DNA from 2 places in the Litorivicinus lipolyticus genome. Region 2 is predicted to be linked to the other one. Evidence: riboswitches for the same ligand, from Rfam matches in the RefSeq annotation. Region 2 holds a riboswitch; the other holds the start of a gene.
The links. Region 2 has a riboswitch for thiamine pyrophosphate ahead of thiB (thiamine ABC transporter substrate binding subunit). Riboswitches for the same ligand answer to the same signal wherever they lie in the genome.
Positions count from the first base shown of each region.

Region 1 (7,491 bases), 380 kb from region 2:
CGGCGCATCAGCGCTTTAAGCAATACCTGCAAAGCGGCATGGAACCGACCGAAGCCATGGCCAAAGCCGGCGCGATTACCGTTGATGCTAACGCCACCACCGTTGCCATCCCGCGCCGATTCGCCCAGGTCACCCGGGAAATTTGGGAGATGCAGTTACGCCTGCCGAACACCCAAACCCGGCGCGCCCTGTCGTTGCTGCGCAACCCGCGCTTCCGCGCCGCCTACGACTTTTTGCTGCTGCGCGAACAGTCCCAAGAAATCGACCCGGGTCTGGGCCGCTGGTGGACGGACTTCCAAGTCGAAAACCCCGACGTCAAACCCGAACGCGAAATACACACCCGCGAAGAGCGCCCGCGCAAACGCCGACGCCAATATCGCAAGTGAGAGAGATCGAGGCCATGGGCCTCGCTTGGCTCAGCCTAGGCTCTAACCTGGGCGATCGCCGTGGCCACCTCAGCGACGCCCTGGCTACCCTGGGCAGCCACCCCCAGTGCCGCCTGCTAGATGTTTCAGCGCTGTATGAAACAGACCCCGTGGGCGGCGTCGAACAAGACGATTTTCTGAATATCTGTGCGGTCATACGCACGTCGCTAGAACCGCTTGAACTGCTGGCACTTTGCCAATCCATCGAAGCCGCCCATTTGCGCCAGCGCCGCGTTCACTGGGGACCACGCACCCTCGATATCGACATATTGATGATGGACGTGGATCACCACAGCCCTACACTGACCCTGCCACACCCGCACATGCAGGACCGCGAATTTGTGTTGCGCCCGCTGGGGGACATTGATCCGCGCATGACCTGCGCGCTTGCCTATCCCAGCGGCCCCAGCGACGCGGTTCGTACAATCGAAGCCAAAGGATGGTATTCGCCATGAAACGCACTACGATCGCCACGCTGCGCGCGCTTAAAGGCGCCGAAAAATTCAGTTGCGTGACCGCCTACGACGCCACCTTTGGCCACTGGGTCAGCGAATCCGATGTCCAGGTCATTTTAGTCGGCGACTCACTGGGCATGGTGCTGCAAGGCCGTGACTCGACCGTCGCAGTGACCCTGGACGAGATGGCCTATCACACCCAATGCGTGGCCCGTGGAAACCACTCGTGCTTGCTGATGAGCGACGTGCCGTTTATGCAGGCGGCCACCGTCGAGCGCGCACTGGCCGCAGCCGAAGTGTTGATGCAAGCCGGTGCCGAAATGGTCAAGATCGAAGGCGATGAGCGCTTGGTGCCGGTGATCAACGCGCTGAATGCGGCCGGCGTACCGGTCTGTGTACATTTGGGCCTGACACCGCAATTTGTGCACCGCTTTGGTGGCTATAAAGTCCAGGGCCGCGATCAGGCGACACGTACTGCGACGCTCAGCGCCGCTCGCGCGCTGACCGAGGCCGGTGCGGACTTGGTGCTGCTTGAGTGTGTACCCAGTGACCTGGCCAAACAGGTCACCGAGGCCATTGATGTGCCGGTCATCGGCATCGGCGCTGGCGCTGACACGGACGGTCAGATCCTGGTGCTGCATGACATGCTCGGGTTTAACCCGCACCGCCTCGCGCGCTTTGTCAAAGTCTACCCGGGCGCCCCACTGGCGGCACTTAATGCCTATGCCGACGATGTCGCCCGCGGTAACTTCCCAGCCCCCGAGCATCAATTTCTGGACTAATCCCGATGACCGAGATCGTCACCTCAATTCAAGCGCTGCGCGAGCGGCTCAATAGCCATCGTAGCCGCACTCAGTCGATCGGCTTTGTGCCGACCATGGGCAGCCTGCACGCCGGGCACATGGACCTGATCCGCGCCAGCAAAGCGGCCTGCGACATCACGGTGGCGTCTATTTTCGTCAACCCCATGCAATTCGGGCCAAACGAAGATTTTGATGCCTACCCACGCACGTTGGACGACGACAACGCCAAACTAAGCGCCGAAGGCGCCGACTATTTATTCGCACCGACCGTGCGCGAGATGTACCCCAACGGCGTTAACACACAGGTCGACGTGCCGTCACTGGCCAACATTTTATGCGGTGCGGCGCGACCAGGGCATTTCGCAGGCGTCGCCACGGTGGTCTCGAAACTGTTCAACATCGTCCAGCCAGACCATGCATTTTTTGGCCGCAAAGACTTTCAACAGCTGGCGGTCATCCGCCAGATGGTCCAAGACTTGCTGATGCCGCTGAACATCGTCGGTGTACCGACCGGTCGCGCTGACGATGGCTTGGCCCTCAGCAGCCGCAATGCCTACCTGACCGAGTCGGAGCGCGCAGTCGCACCCGCACTATTCCGGTGCTTAACCGGCGCCCGCCAACGTATCCTGGACGGCGCAACCGATTTTGCGGCCATTCAACGCGATGTCACCGACGCCTTGACCGGCAACGGCTTTCGGGTCGACTACGTTGAGGTGCGTTGTGCCCACGCGCTGTCGTCGGCCGGGCTGGCCGACCGAGATTTGGTGATTCTGGTCGCCGCTTACCTGGGCAAAGCCCGCTTGATTGATAACATCGAGCTAGAAAAACCCTAAAGATCGAGGTGTCCTCGCCGCTACCTTTAGACCGGTGTTTGCCGCCCGTCTAAGGACAAGTTGTGTCTGTACTCTCTGCTATTAAGTGCCCCGTTGTCATGGTCGATGCACAAGGTCGCATCGTTGACAGCAACCAACCGCTAACACCGGGCAACGCTTTCATCGAACCCGCTCAGTTACGCGCCGGCACTTGCGTGCACTTAAACGACACACAAAAAGGCTTTATCGAGGTCGACGGTGAGCATTTTGTCATTACGCTACAAAACACCGAGGGTCGTTCGCGTGTGGTTCAGGCCTTTAACGCCATCGCCCAATGCCAGTTGGACTTTCCCAACCAACTCAAGGGCGACCTTGGGCGTGCCTTGGCAGCCGCCGTCGCCACGCTAAATGAAGCGCTGCGCCAGTCACTTGATTCCGCCACCAATGTTGAGGGCAGCGCGGCAGACCTGGCTCGACGTGCCGACAATTTGACCACGCGCACCCAGACCGCCGCCGCCCAGCTGGAAGAAACTGCCGGCGCCACACGTGAACTTGAAAGCACGATCCGCGGCAACCTAGAAGCCTCTGAGCGGCTGGTCGAGCAATCCGGCGAACTGACCGTTCAAGCCAACCATGGCCAAACCGCGCTGGGCAAAACCTTGGAGCAAATGGAGAACGTAAAGGCTCAGGTCGCCAAGACCGGCTCGATCCTAGAGGCCATCGACCAAATCGCATTCCAAACCAATCTATTGGCTCTTAATGCTGCGGTTGAAGCCGCACGTGCAGGCGAAGCCGGGCGTGGCTTTAGCGTCGTCGCCCAAGAAGTCGGCGCCCTCGCCGGGCGCGCCTCCGAACAAGCCAAAGGGGTGCGCAAGCTGCTATCCGGTGTCACCGAAGCAACCGAGCAAGGGCTGCGCGAAGTGACCGACGTGCAAGGCGTGATGGGATCAGTGTTCAGCCAGATTTCGGCGTTTAACGAGTCGGTACAAGCGATCCGCGTCGCCAGTAACGAACAGTCACTCGGGGTCACCGCCGCGGCCGACAGCGTCGGCCAGATATCAGACCTGAACGAGCAAAACCGCGAGTTAGCCGAACAGCTTAATGAGCTATCGGCCACGCTGACCTCACAATCCGGATTTATGCGCAATAGCCTAGAAGTGTTCTCGACCTGCCAGGGCTTTTCACACCCGATGCACCGCGAGGCCGCGGTTATTTGCAACGCGGTCGCCACACAAGTCGGCCTGGCCTTTGAAGCTGCCGTCCGCGACGGCCACATTACCGAAAGTGCCTTGTTCAGCCCTGAATATCGGCGCGTCGCGGGCACCGATCCGGTGCGCTTTTCGACCGGTTTTGACAGCCTGTGTGACCAGATACTGCCGCCCATTCAAGAAGCGGCGCTGGATGACAATGACTGGTTGATTTACATGATTGCCATCGACCCGCAGGGCTATGTGCCGACACACAATGACAGGTTCTGCCAACCCTTAACCGGCGACCCGAAAAAAGACCTGGCGGGCAATCGAACCAAGCGCATATTCGAAGACCGTGTCGGCAAAACCGCAGGTTCACACCAACGCGACCACATGATCCTGACCTATCGACGCGACACCGGCGAAGTTTTGACCGACTTATCGTGTCCGGTTTTGATTAACGGCCGCCATTGGGGCGGCGTGCGTTGCGCTTACAGTTTGGCCTAAATCCCTATCCGTCTGTGCCCGAGCGATCGCACATACCGCGTCAAACTGGTCCAAAAAAGCGTCCAATACGACCGGATCGAAGTGAGTGCCACGGCCCTCTATCATGATTTCACGGGCCGCCTTGAAACTCATCGCGGGTTTGTACACTCGGACACTAATCAAGGCGTCGAACACATCGGCTACCGCCATTAAACGCGCGCACAACGGAATCACATCGCCGGCCAATCCATCCGGATAACCCGTGCCATCCCAACGTTCGTGATGCCAGCGGGCGATTTGCTTGGCATAGTGCAAAAACGGCAGGCGTGCGTTGACCTGACGCTCGGCGCGTTCCAATGCTTCGGCGCCCATCGCAGCGTGATGACGCATGGTCAGCCACTGTGCCGCATCCAACGCCCCCGGTTTCAACAGCACCTGGTCAGGGATGCCGACCTTGCCGATGTCGTGCAGGGGAGCGGATTTAACCATTAACTCAATATTGCATTCGGTCAATTCGTCGCGATCCCGCGGCAAATGTTTCAAGTAGTCCGCCAGCAAGCGCACATAGGCTTGGGTGCGGGCAATGTGATGCCCCGTGTCGCCGTCGCGCACTTCGGCCAAGCTGGCCAGCGCCGCAATGGTCGCCGACTGCATGGTTTCGTTCTCGCGCATACGCGCACGGATAACGGATTCCAACCGAACGTTTTCATCTTCGAGTCGCTCGCGCGCCTGTTTTAGCTCGACCTGAGCGTCGACGCGAGCGCGCACTAAAGAGGGCCGCAAGGGCTTGGCAATGTAGTCAGCCGCACCCATTTCCAAGGCCTTTTCTTCATCCTTCACTGCACCGGCGCCGGTAATGAAAATAACCGGGATTTTCGACACCCGAGGACGTCCGTTGAGCGCCTTGAACACCTCGTAGCCACTCATGTCAGGCATACGCACGTCCAGCAAAATAACGTCCGGGTACGGCGGGGACTGCGCCGCCACCAACCCCGCTTCACCGTGATCGGCGATGCGCACTTGGTAGCGCCCATCAAACAGTCGCCGCAGACTTTCACAGATGCTGGGGTCGTCATCGATGACCAAAACAGTCGCAGGCTCATTCACAGTGAGCTTCCTTCAAATGCTAGTTTCTCATGATCTATGAAACTGCCCATTAATGCTCGCGTCAACGGTCATTGGAGCGAGGGGGCGAAACAAGTGTTTCAGACCAACGACAGATCCGATGCCCGAGTGACCGGCCCCACCGTCAACGTTGCCCGGCTCATTCATTCGTTTTTGGCAGTTGCATCGCGGCGCCCTGAGCACTAGATTCTGCCAAGCCAGGGGCGCCGAAAGGCTGAGACGTACCCTTTGAACCTGAACCAGATAATGCTGGCGTAGGGAGGTCGCAAGTCAATCTGATTTGTCCCCTCTCGTGCGCCGATTGGAGATGTCATGACTGATGCAAACACGCTACATACCCTTCGTACTACTTCACCCCTTGTTCACTGTATAACCAACTATGTAGCCATGCAGTTTTCCGCCAACACCTTATTGGCCGCCGGCGCCTCCCCGGCCATGGTTCATGCGACCGAGGAAGCCGCCGAGTTCACGCCCATCTGCGGCGCCCTATCGATCAATATCGGTACGCTGTCGACGCCGTGGCTTGACGCCATGCGTGCGTCAGCCCGCGCCGCAAACGCACAGGATCTGCCCTGGGTGCTGGACCCCGTGGCCCATTTCATCTCGGCCTACCGGCGCGACGCCTGCGCTGAACTGGTTGCACTGAAACCGGCCATTATCAAAGGCAACGCCTCGGAAATTATGGCCTTAAACGGCACCCAATCCGCCGGCCGCGGTGTCGACAGTGGCGATTCAGTCAAGGATGCAAAGCACGCCGCGCGGATGCTGGCCAATCAAACCGGCGCTATCGTGATGGTCACCGGTGAGGTCGATCATGTGACCGACGGAACCCAGTGCGCGGATATCAGCGGGGGCAGCCACTGGATGCCGCGCGTAACCGCCATGGGCTGCTCGCTGGGGTCGCTGACCGCCGCTTACGCGGCCATTACCACGCCCTTTGATGCGGCAGTCTCGGCGGCCGCCCATTTCGCTGCTGCCGGCGACTGGGCGCAATCGCGCGCGGCCGGGCCCGGATCATTTCACGCGGCATTTTTGGACGGTTTGGCACTTATCGGCGATGACCAGCTAGCGCCGTGGGTGACACGGGGATGAGCGGCCTCTCCGATCAGCTCAAACTGTGCCTGGTGGTCGGGAGCCAACCGGCCAACGGACTGGGGTTACTCGACACCGTCGAAGCGGCAATCCGCGGCGGCGTCAGCATGGTCCAGCTGCGCATGAAGAACACCTCGACCGAGCACCGCATCAAGGTTGGACGCCAACTGCAACCGCTGCTGCGGGCCGCCGCTGTGCCTTTGATTGTTAACAATGACGTCGAAGCCGCAGTCGCATTGAACGCCGACGGTGTCCACGTCGGCCAACAGGACATGCCGGCGGACCAGGCTCGAGCACGACTGGGCGATGACCGAATTATTGGCCTTTCAATTAATCATTTGAGTCAGCTACGCGCAGTCGATCCGCGCGTGGTCGACTACGCCGGCCTGGGCCCGGTATACGCCACCACGTCAAAGCCTGATCACGCCGCACCGACCGGTCTGGATGGCTTGGCCGCGCTGGTCCAAGCCTGCCCCATCGCGCACATCGCCATTGGCGGCATCAACGACACCAACGCCGGCACAATCGCCGGCACCGGCGTCGGCGGAATCGCCGTTATTTCGGCTATTTGCAGCGCCCCAGACCCCTGCCGCGCCGCCCAAGATCTGCGGAGCGCCTATGATTCCTAACATTCTTAGCATCGCCGGATCCGATCCCTCGGGCGGCGCCGGTATCCAAGCGGACATCAAGGCGATCAGTGCCAACGGTGGCTATGCGATGTCGGTAATCACCGCCTTGACTGCGCAAAACACCCAGGGCGTGCGGGCGGTTTACCTGCCCCCTGTCGACTTTATCGTTGAACAGGCGAATGCCGTCTTCGACGACATTTCCACTGACGCAGTCAAAATTGGCATGCTGGTCAATGCAGACATCACCCGCGCGATTACCACTATTTTGATCGAACGGGCGGCGACAACTCCCGTCGTTGTCGATCCCGTGATGATCGCCAAAGGCGGCGCTTCGCTACTGGATCCGAGTGGCGTCGATAGCCTCATCACCCAGTTAATACCCCAGGCGACGCTGCTGACACCGAATCTGCCCGAGGCGGCGTTCTTGCTCGGATGCGCCCCGGCCCAGACAGAAACCGAAATGGAGATTCAGGC
Region 1 covers NZ_CP045871.1:2,157,190-2,164,680, forward strand. Annotated here, with positions in the region: gene pcnB (polynucleotide adenylyltransferase PcnB) at 1-386, shown strand, start outside; gene folK (2-amino-4-hydroxy-6-hydroxymethyldihydropteridine diphosphokinase) at 401-880, shown strand; gene panB (3-methyl-2-oxobutanoate hydroxymethyltransferase) at 877-1,662, shown strand; gene panC (pantoate--beta-alanine ligase) at 1,668-2,516, shown strand; gene GH975_RS11050 (methyl-accepting chemotaxis protein) at 2,579-4,192, shown strand; gene GH975_RS11055 (HD domain-containing phosphohydrolase) at 4,124-5,278, opposite strand; TPP riboswitch at 5,486-5,574, shown strand; gene thiM (hydroxyethylthiazole kinase) at 5,609-6,388, shown strand; gene thiE (thiamine phosphate synthase) at 6,385-7,017, shown strand; gene thiD (bifunctional hydroxymethylpyrimidine kinase/phosphomethylpyrimidine kinase) at 7,007-7,491, shown strand, end outside.
Region 1: linked by a shared signal. The riboswitch ahead of thiM (hydroxyethylthiazole kinase) and the one ahead of thiB (thiamine ABC transporter substrate binding subunit) in region 2 are both predicted to bind thiamine pyrophosphate.

Region 2 (7,491 bases):
GTTGACCGATGACCGGGCCACCGTCCAATTCGGCGGTGACCAAGTGGACACTGACGCCGGCCGCACAATCGCCGGCATCAATCGCACGCTGATGGGTATTCAGGCCCTTGTATTTGGGCAGCAACGACGGGTGAATGTTGAGCATGCGCCCGGCGTAGTGATTGACAAAGGGCGCCTCTAGAATGCGCATGAAACCCGCCAACACCAATAGGGTTGGCTGATAGCGATCGATTTCTTGCATCAGCGCGCGTTCGAAATTCGCACGCCCATCGTAGTCCTGGTGGTTGACCAGGGCACATTCCAAACCGGCGTCGGCGGCACGTTGCAGGCAGCCCGCGCCGGGGCGATTGCACACCAGCGCCGACAGCTTGGCCGCGATTACGGGGTCATCCAGTAGGGCTTGAAAGTTCGACCCGCCGCCGGATGCTAGCACCACGATGCTCATGCCAGCGTCAGTTCACCGCTGTCGTTGAGTTCGCCCAACAACCAAGGTTCCGCATCCATCGCGCCGAGTACCGCCAAGGCCGCCGCCGCGTCCGCCGCGTCGACAATGATCGCCATACCGACGCCCATGTTAAAGACCCGGTTCATTTCGTGGCTGTCGACGCCACCTGCGTTTTGCAGCCAGTCAAATACCGCCGGGGTTTCCCAGCTGTCCATGTCGATCCGCGCACCGATGCCGTCGGGCAACACACGCGGCAAGTTTTCAATCAACCCGCCGCCGGTGATGTGCGACATGGCCTTGATCGACACGTCTTTCATCAAGGTCAAAATGTGCTTGGCGTAAATGGTTGTCGGCGCCATCAAATGGTCAATCAGCGGCTTGCCGTCCAGGTCTTGCTGGGTGTCGGCGCCGGAGACTTCAAGAATTTTACGCACCAACGAGTAGCCGTTGGAGTGCGGGCCGGAGGAGGGCAGTGCGATGATCGCGTCGCCGGGCGCGCAGGTGGTGCCGTTGACGATGCGTTTTTCTTCGACCACGCCTACGCAAAACCCAGCCAGGTCAAAGTCGTCGTTGTGGTATAGGCCAGGCATTTCCGCCGTTTCGCCGCCCGCCAAGGTCGCCCCGGACTGTTTGCAGCCTTCGGCGATGCCTGCGATGACGCGAGTTGCTTGGTCTACATCCAAGTGACCGGTCGCGTAATAATCCAAAAAGATCAGCGGTTCCGCGCCCAGCGTTAAAATATCGTTGACGCACATCGCGACCAGGTCGATGCCGATGCCGTCGAGTTGATTGCTGTCCAGCGCCAAACGTAACTTAGTGCCGACACCGTCAGTGCCGCTGACCAATACCGGTTCGTCATAGCCTTTAGGCAGTCGAGTCAGTGCGCCAAAGCCGCCGATGGATCCCAGCATTTCGGGGCGTCGTGTCGCCGCCGCCAAAGGCCCAACGCGCTTGACCAGCTCATTACCGGCATCAATATCCACACCCGCTGCGCGGTAATCCAATCCTTTTGCGTCGCTCATCCTGACCTCAAACCCGTTGAAAACGCGCATATTACCCTCGACAAACGATAAGATGCAGTTAAATCACTAACGGATCGTTAATTTCGTGCGAATTTTTTTATTTTGTTTGATCGTCCTGTCCAGTTCAGCCGGGGCCAGCCTGTATCAAGTGACCGACCTTGCCTACAGCGGCGACGAACGCAGCGCCAAAGGGGCCGCGGTGATGACCGTGCTTGCGCGTTTGACGGGTCGTTCAACGCTGGATGCCGAGTTGTCGGCGCTGGCCGACGAGCCGGACGAGTGGGTCCAGTCGTGGGGGTTGGTTGACCCGGTTGCGGGGGTCGCCGAATTCCGTATCGACCCATCGATTCGCCAAGCGGTCCAGCGCCTTGGTCGCCCGGTGTGGACGACCCCGCGCACCACCCCTTGGCTGTGGCTGATGGTGGACGAGGGCCGCGGGCGCCAGCCATTGACCGCCGGTGCCGACCTGGACATTCAACGGGCGCTGATGATCGAGTCAGAGCGTATGGCATTGCCGATCAGCTTGCCGGCCTGGGACGCGGACGACCGCAGTCTGGTCTCGGATGCGGAATTGTGGGGTCTGTTTTTCGACGGCGTCGAGGTTGCCAATGGCCGTTACGGTGACGACTACGTGGCCGGCCGCTTGGCGCGTATCGGCGAGCGTTGGCAGCTGAACTTGCGCAGCGCCGATGGCCGCCGCTTGAACCAAACCTTTGCCTCACCCGGCGAAGTCGCCCTGGCCATCCACGGGTTCTGGCTGCCAACGCTGGTCGCCGACTATGCGGTAGTCGGCAGTGGCGACCTTAGTTTGTCGGTGGCTGGGTTAACGGCCAACAACTTTGCCCCCTTCATGGCCCGATTGCGCGGTTTGGACGCGGTCGAACAGGCCTTTCCGGTTTATTCGGACGCCCAATACGTACGCTTTCGCGTCATCACAGGCGCGCGGCCCGAGCAATTGGCCGACTGGCTCGGCTTGCCGATAAACACCTTGGATCAAACCCCGGTCGACTTGGCCGTTGTGGCGCGCCCGTGAGGCAGCAAACGCTCAACGCCTGGCCGGATCCCGCGACCCGATTCGAGGCCTTTGAGCCAGGCCCAAACAGCGCCGTGGTGGCAGCGGTGGCGGCCGGCGATAGCCTGTGGGTGCACGGTCCTGTCGGTTCGGGTAAGTCGCACTTGGCGCATGCGGGGGTGGCCGAGCGCGGCGGGTTTTACCTGTCGCTGGCGGACGATCAGCTGACCCCGGATGTATTGGAGGGGCTGGATCAATTTACCGCGGTCGTGCTGGACGATATCGACAGCGTGGTCGGGGATGCCAACTGGGAGCACGCGTTGTTTGCGCTGTGGAATGGCTGTCTGGACCAGGGCCATCGGCTGTGGGTGTTCAGCGCCGAGCCGGTCGACGGTTTGGACTGGGCGATTGCGGATTTACGTTCGCGTGCGGGCCAGTTGCCACAGTACGCTCTGCGACCGCTGTCCGATGACGACCTGATTGGGTTGCTGCGCCGGCGTGCGGCGGTGTTGGATTTGCGTCTGGGAGAGGACGTGATTGCCTATGTGATGCGCCGCCACGGTCGCTCGACTAAACAGCTAGTTGGTTTGCTTAATCAGATCGAGCGGGCGTCGCTGCGCGATCAGCGCGTCGTCACCGTGCCCTTTGTCCGAACCTTGCTGGGCGATCGTTCCGACGCCCAAGACTGACACTTGGCGTCGGCAAAATATTACTGTATAAATACACATATACCACGCGAAACGGCGCACCAAAGCCGCTAGCGTGGTAACCCCTCAAATCAGTAGAGCAAAGACGATGAGCGATAACCGCAACAAAGCCCTAGACGCCGCCCTTGGACAAATCGAACGCCAGTTTGGCAAAGGCGCCATTATGCGCATGGGCGATGCGCCCATTGAATCGATTCCGGCCATTTCGACCGGTTCCTTGGGGCTGGATATTGCACTGGGCATAGGCGGTTTGCCGGTCGGTCGTATCGTTGAAATTTACGGCCCTGAAAGCTCAGGTAAAACCACACTGACATTGCAGGCGATCGCCGAATGCCAGAAAGCGGGCGGCACCGCGGCCTTTATCGACGCCGAGCACGCGCTGGACCCTGAATACGCCCAAAAACTGGGTGTTAACGTCAAAGAACTGCTGGTGTCGCAGCCGGATACCGGTGAACAGGCGCTGGAAATTGCTGACATGCTGGTGCGCTCCGGTGGTGTTGACCTGTTGGTCATCGACTCGGTGGCGGCGTTGACGCCGCGTGCGGAAATTGAAGGCGACATGGGCGACAGCCACGTCGGTTTGCAGGCCCGCTTAATGAGCCAAGCGCTGCGTAAAATAACCGGCAACATTAAACGTTCGAACTGCATGGTGATTTTCATCAACCAGATTCGAATGAAAATTGGTGTCATGTTCGGCAGCCCTGAAACCACCACCGGTGGTAACGCCTTGAAGTTTTACGCCTCGGTGCGTTTGGACATCCGCCGCATTGGCGCGATCAAAGATGGCGACGAAGTGGTCGGTAATGAAACCCGCGTCAAAGTGGTCAAGAACAAGGTTTCGCCGCCGTTCCGTCAGGCTGAGTTCCAGATCATTTACGGCAAGGGCATCTACCGCATGGGCGAAGTCATTGACTGGGGTGTCAAGGAAGGTCTGGTCGACAAGGCGGGCGCTTGGTACAGCTACAACGGTGACCGGATTGGTCAAGGCAAAGCCAACGCCTGCCGTTTCTTGGAAGAAAACCAGAGCATGGCCCAGGAAATCGAAGGTGAATTACGCCGTCGTTTGCTGAGCGGCCCGACGCCAGAGGTCGACCAGGCCGATGAGGTTCCCGAAGACGAAAGTGCTGTCTAGGTCAGACTTAACGCGCCCACGGGCGCGTTTTTTATGAGCGCACCGCGCGATCGCGTGTTTGTAGCGGTCTATGTGTTTTTGCAACGTGATGGTCAAGTGTTGGCGCTCAAACGCGCCAACACCGGTTACATGGACGGGTACTGGTGCCCGCCGGCCGGTGGCGTCGACGAGGGTGAATCGGCCTCGGTTTGTGCGGTTCGTGAATGCGCCGAAGAAGTCGGCGTCGACATTGATCCGTCCAGCCTAACGCTGGTCCATACCCTGCACCGCAAAACCGATCAGCGCCGCGTGATTGACCTGTTTTATCGGGCCGACTTCACTGGCCAACCCATCAACGCGGAGCCGCACAAGTGCGATCAAATTGCCTGGGTTGACCTGGCGACCTTTGCCGACTGGATGCCCTACATCGCGCCGGCGATGGGCGCGGCCGCCGAGGGTGTTATCTACTCGGAATCGGGCTTTAGCGGCGACGCATAACTGAGCCAGTAACGGCCTTGGCCGCGGATGCTGACGTGGGCGTCGGTAATGCGGTTACTGGATCCGACCCACACCCCCAACTCCAAAACCACGCCGTCCAGCGGATACGCAAGGCCGTGGCTGGCGCTGAACTGACAGCGCTGCATCGGGATTACGCCGAGGGTGTCGCCGATCCGGTGGCGGCCCTGATAGTCGCCGTCAACCAGCACAATCGAATTTTCATGGTCGATCAATCGAATCGGATCCCGTGCCTGGGCCAGCGACGATAACGCCGCCAAACTGTGATCCCAGCGCCCGCCCAAAAAGCCAACGCCGATCAGTTCCGGCGCCCGCACGCAGGCTAAGCACTTATCAAAGTCGGTACTGTCTTGGTCGGGGTCGTGGAGTCGTGTGCTCGCCGGCCCTTGGTAAGAGTCCATGTCACCGACGACGATGATGTGCCGGCCCGGCGGCAGGTGACGCACGCCGCCGTCGGCGCACACAATGGGGCCGGACCAATCGCCAACCCAGCGCGCCAGGGCGGCGTTAATGGGCGCGTTGCCGAGTAAAAGAACCGGTCGATCGAAAGTCATTGACTGCATGGGTCAGGACGATACCATCGTGCCCGTCTGGGGTGCACCACGGTGCTGAGATAATACCCATTGAACCTGAACCAGATTGTGCTGGCGGAGGGAGACCACAGTCCTTTTACGGACCGAGTCCTACCTTATGCCGCCTGGTGAATTAACTGGAGCGAGCCATGAACAAAACACTAGTCCTGTCCTTATTGCTGCCGATGTCGGCGCTGGCCAAACCCGTGTTAACGGTGTCGACCTACGACGCCTTTGCCGCGGATTGGGGTCCGGCGCCGGCGATTGAAGCCGCCTTTGAAGCCCAGTGCGAGTGCGATCTGCGCTTTGTCACCGGTGAATCATCGATTGGCTTGCTGCGCAAAATTCAATTGGAAGGGGACAGCACCGACACCGATATCGTGTTGGGCTTGGACACCAACACCATGGAATTGGCGCGCGCCACCGGCTTGTTTGCAACCCACGATTGGCCGATGCAACGTTTGAGCCTGCCGTTGCCGCTACCCTGGACCGACGCCACCTTTGTACCTTTTGACTACTCGATCTTTGCCTTTGTTTACCAAAGCGACCGTTTGACCCAGGTGCCCAGCAGCCTCGAATCCCTGCGCAACCTGCCGGCGGACGTGAAATTAGTGATCCAAGATCCGCGCTCCTCGACGCCTGGATTGGGACTATTGTTGTGGGTTAAATCCGTCTACGGCGATCGCGCCGGCGAATTTTGGGCTGACGTGGCCGACAGTATTTTGACCGTCACCCCGGGTTGGAGCGAGGCGTACAACCTGTTCTTACAGGGCGAAGCGGACATGGTGCTGTCGTACACCACGTCGCCGGCGTACCACCGCATTGCAGAGAGCGATGAGCGCTTTGCCTGGGCCGCGTTCGAGGAAGGCCATCAAGGCCAAATCGAAGTGGCTGCGGCTTTGGCGTCCAGCGACCAGCCGCAATTGGCGGCCGAGTTTTTGAGCTTTATCCTGTCGGATGCCTTTCAAAGCGCAATTCCAACTGGTAACTGGGCCTACCCGGTGATCGACATGGCGCTGCCGGACAACTTTGAAGTCCAGCCGCGTCCGGCCCCGTTCCGCTTGGCCGACCCTAAGCGCGTCGAAGCCCAGCGCGAGGCCGTAATTGCCGAGTTCTTGAGCGCGATTGGCCAGTAGGCCCGTCGGAGTGCACGGGGCTTGGCCGCCGCGTGCACTGTATCTATTGCTGTGGGGGCTGGTTGGGCTGTTACTGACCGCTATCGTCAGCGCCGGCGGTCGGTTGCCGTTTGAATTTTTGCTCGACACGCGCTTTCAGCAGCAACTAGGCCGTTCGGTTTTTCAGGCCGCGCTCAGCGCCACCTTGTCGGTGGCGTTGGGCCTGGGGCTGGCGTTTTTACACCACCATGCGGCGCGCCGCTGGATTCCACGCGGGCTGTCGGCCTTGCTCAGCACCGTCCCGGTGATGCCGACTCTGGTGGTCGTATTGATGGTGCTCGCCGCCTACGGCCGCAAAGGGTTAATGCCCCTTAGTGGCGGGCTTTACGGGCTGACCGGCATTCTGATCGCGCACGTGTTTTTGAACGCGCCTTGGGTCGCCGCCCAACTTGAATTGCAGTGGCAGCGCGTACCGGATAACCAGCAGCGCTTGGTTCAGCAACTGGGGCTGAGTCGCCGCCGCAGCTTTGGGTTGCTGTTGTGGCCGCGCAGCCGTGGGCTGCTGGTGACCCAGTGGTGGCTGGTGTTTTTACTGTGCTTTACCAGTTTTGCGATTGTGCTGGTGCTGGGCGGTGGCCCGCGCTGGGCGACCCTAGAGGTGGCGCTGTTTCAGGCCATCAAACTGGATTTTGATTTGGGCCGGGCGGCGCTGATTGCGCTGGTGCAGTTGCTGGTACTGGCGCCCTTGGCCTGGGTTGGATCGCGCGCGCCGTGGCTGGCTTTGAACGATCGCACCGGCGCCGTTGGGCCGGTGCGCACGGTCGGCTTTGCGATTGCGTATTGGCTGGTGCTGGGTTTTTGGCTGCTGCCGATGGCGGCTTTGCTCTGGCGCGGACTGGGTGATCAGTGGCTGGCGGTGTGGTCGCAGCGCGCGGTTCAACAGGCGGCGCTGACCTCGCTGTGGGTCGGCAGCCTAAGCGCGACGCTGGTG
Region 2 covers NZ_CP045871.1:1,777,280-1,784,770, reverse strand. Annotated here, with positions in the region: gene purN (phosphoribosylglycinamide formyltransferase) at 1-445, opposite strand, end outside; gene purM (phosphoribosylformylglycinamidine cyclo-ligase) at 442-1,467, opposite strand; gene GH975_RS09015 (DUF2066 domain-containing protein) at 1,553-2,500, shown strand; gene GH975_RS09010 (HdaA/DnaA family protein) at 2,497-3,168, shown strand; gene recA (recombinase RecA) at 3,275-4,318, shown strand; gene GH975_RS09000 (NUDIX hydrolase) at 4,352-4,795, shown strand; gene GH975_RS08995 (thiamine diphosphokinase) at 4,762-5,367, opposite strand; TPP riboswitch at 5,395-5,486, shown strand; gene thiB (thiamine ABC transporter substrate binding subunit) at 5,535-6,521, shown strand; gene GH975_RS08985 (ABC transporter permease family protein) at 6,532-7,491, shown strand, end outside.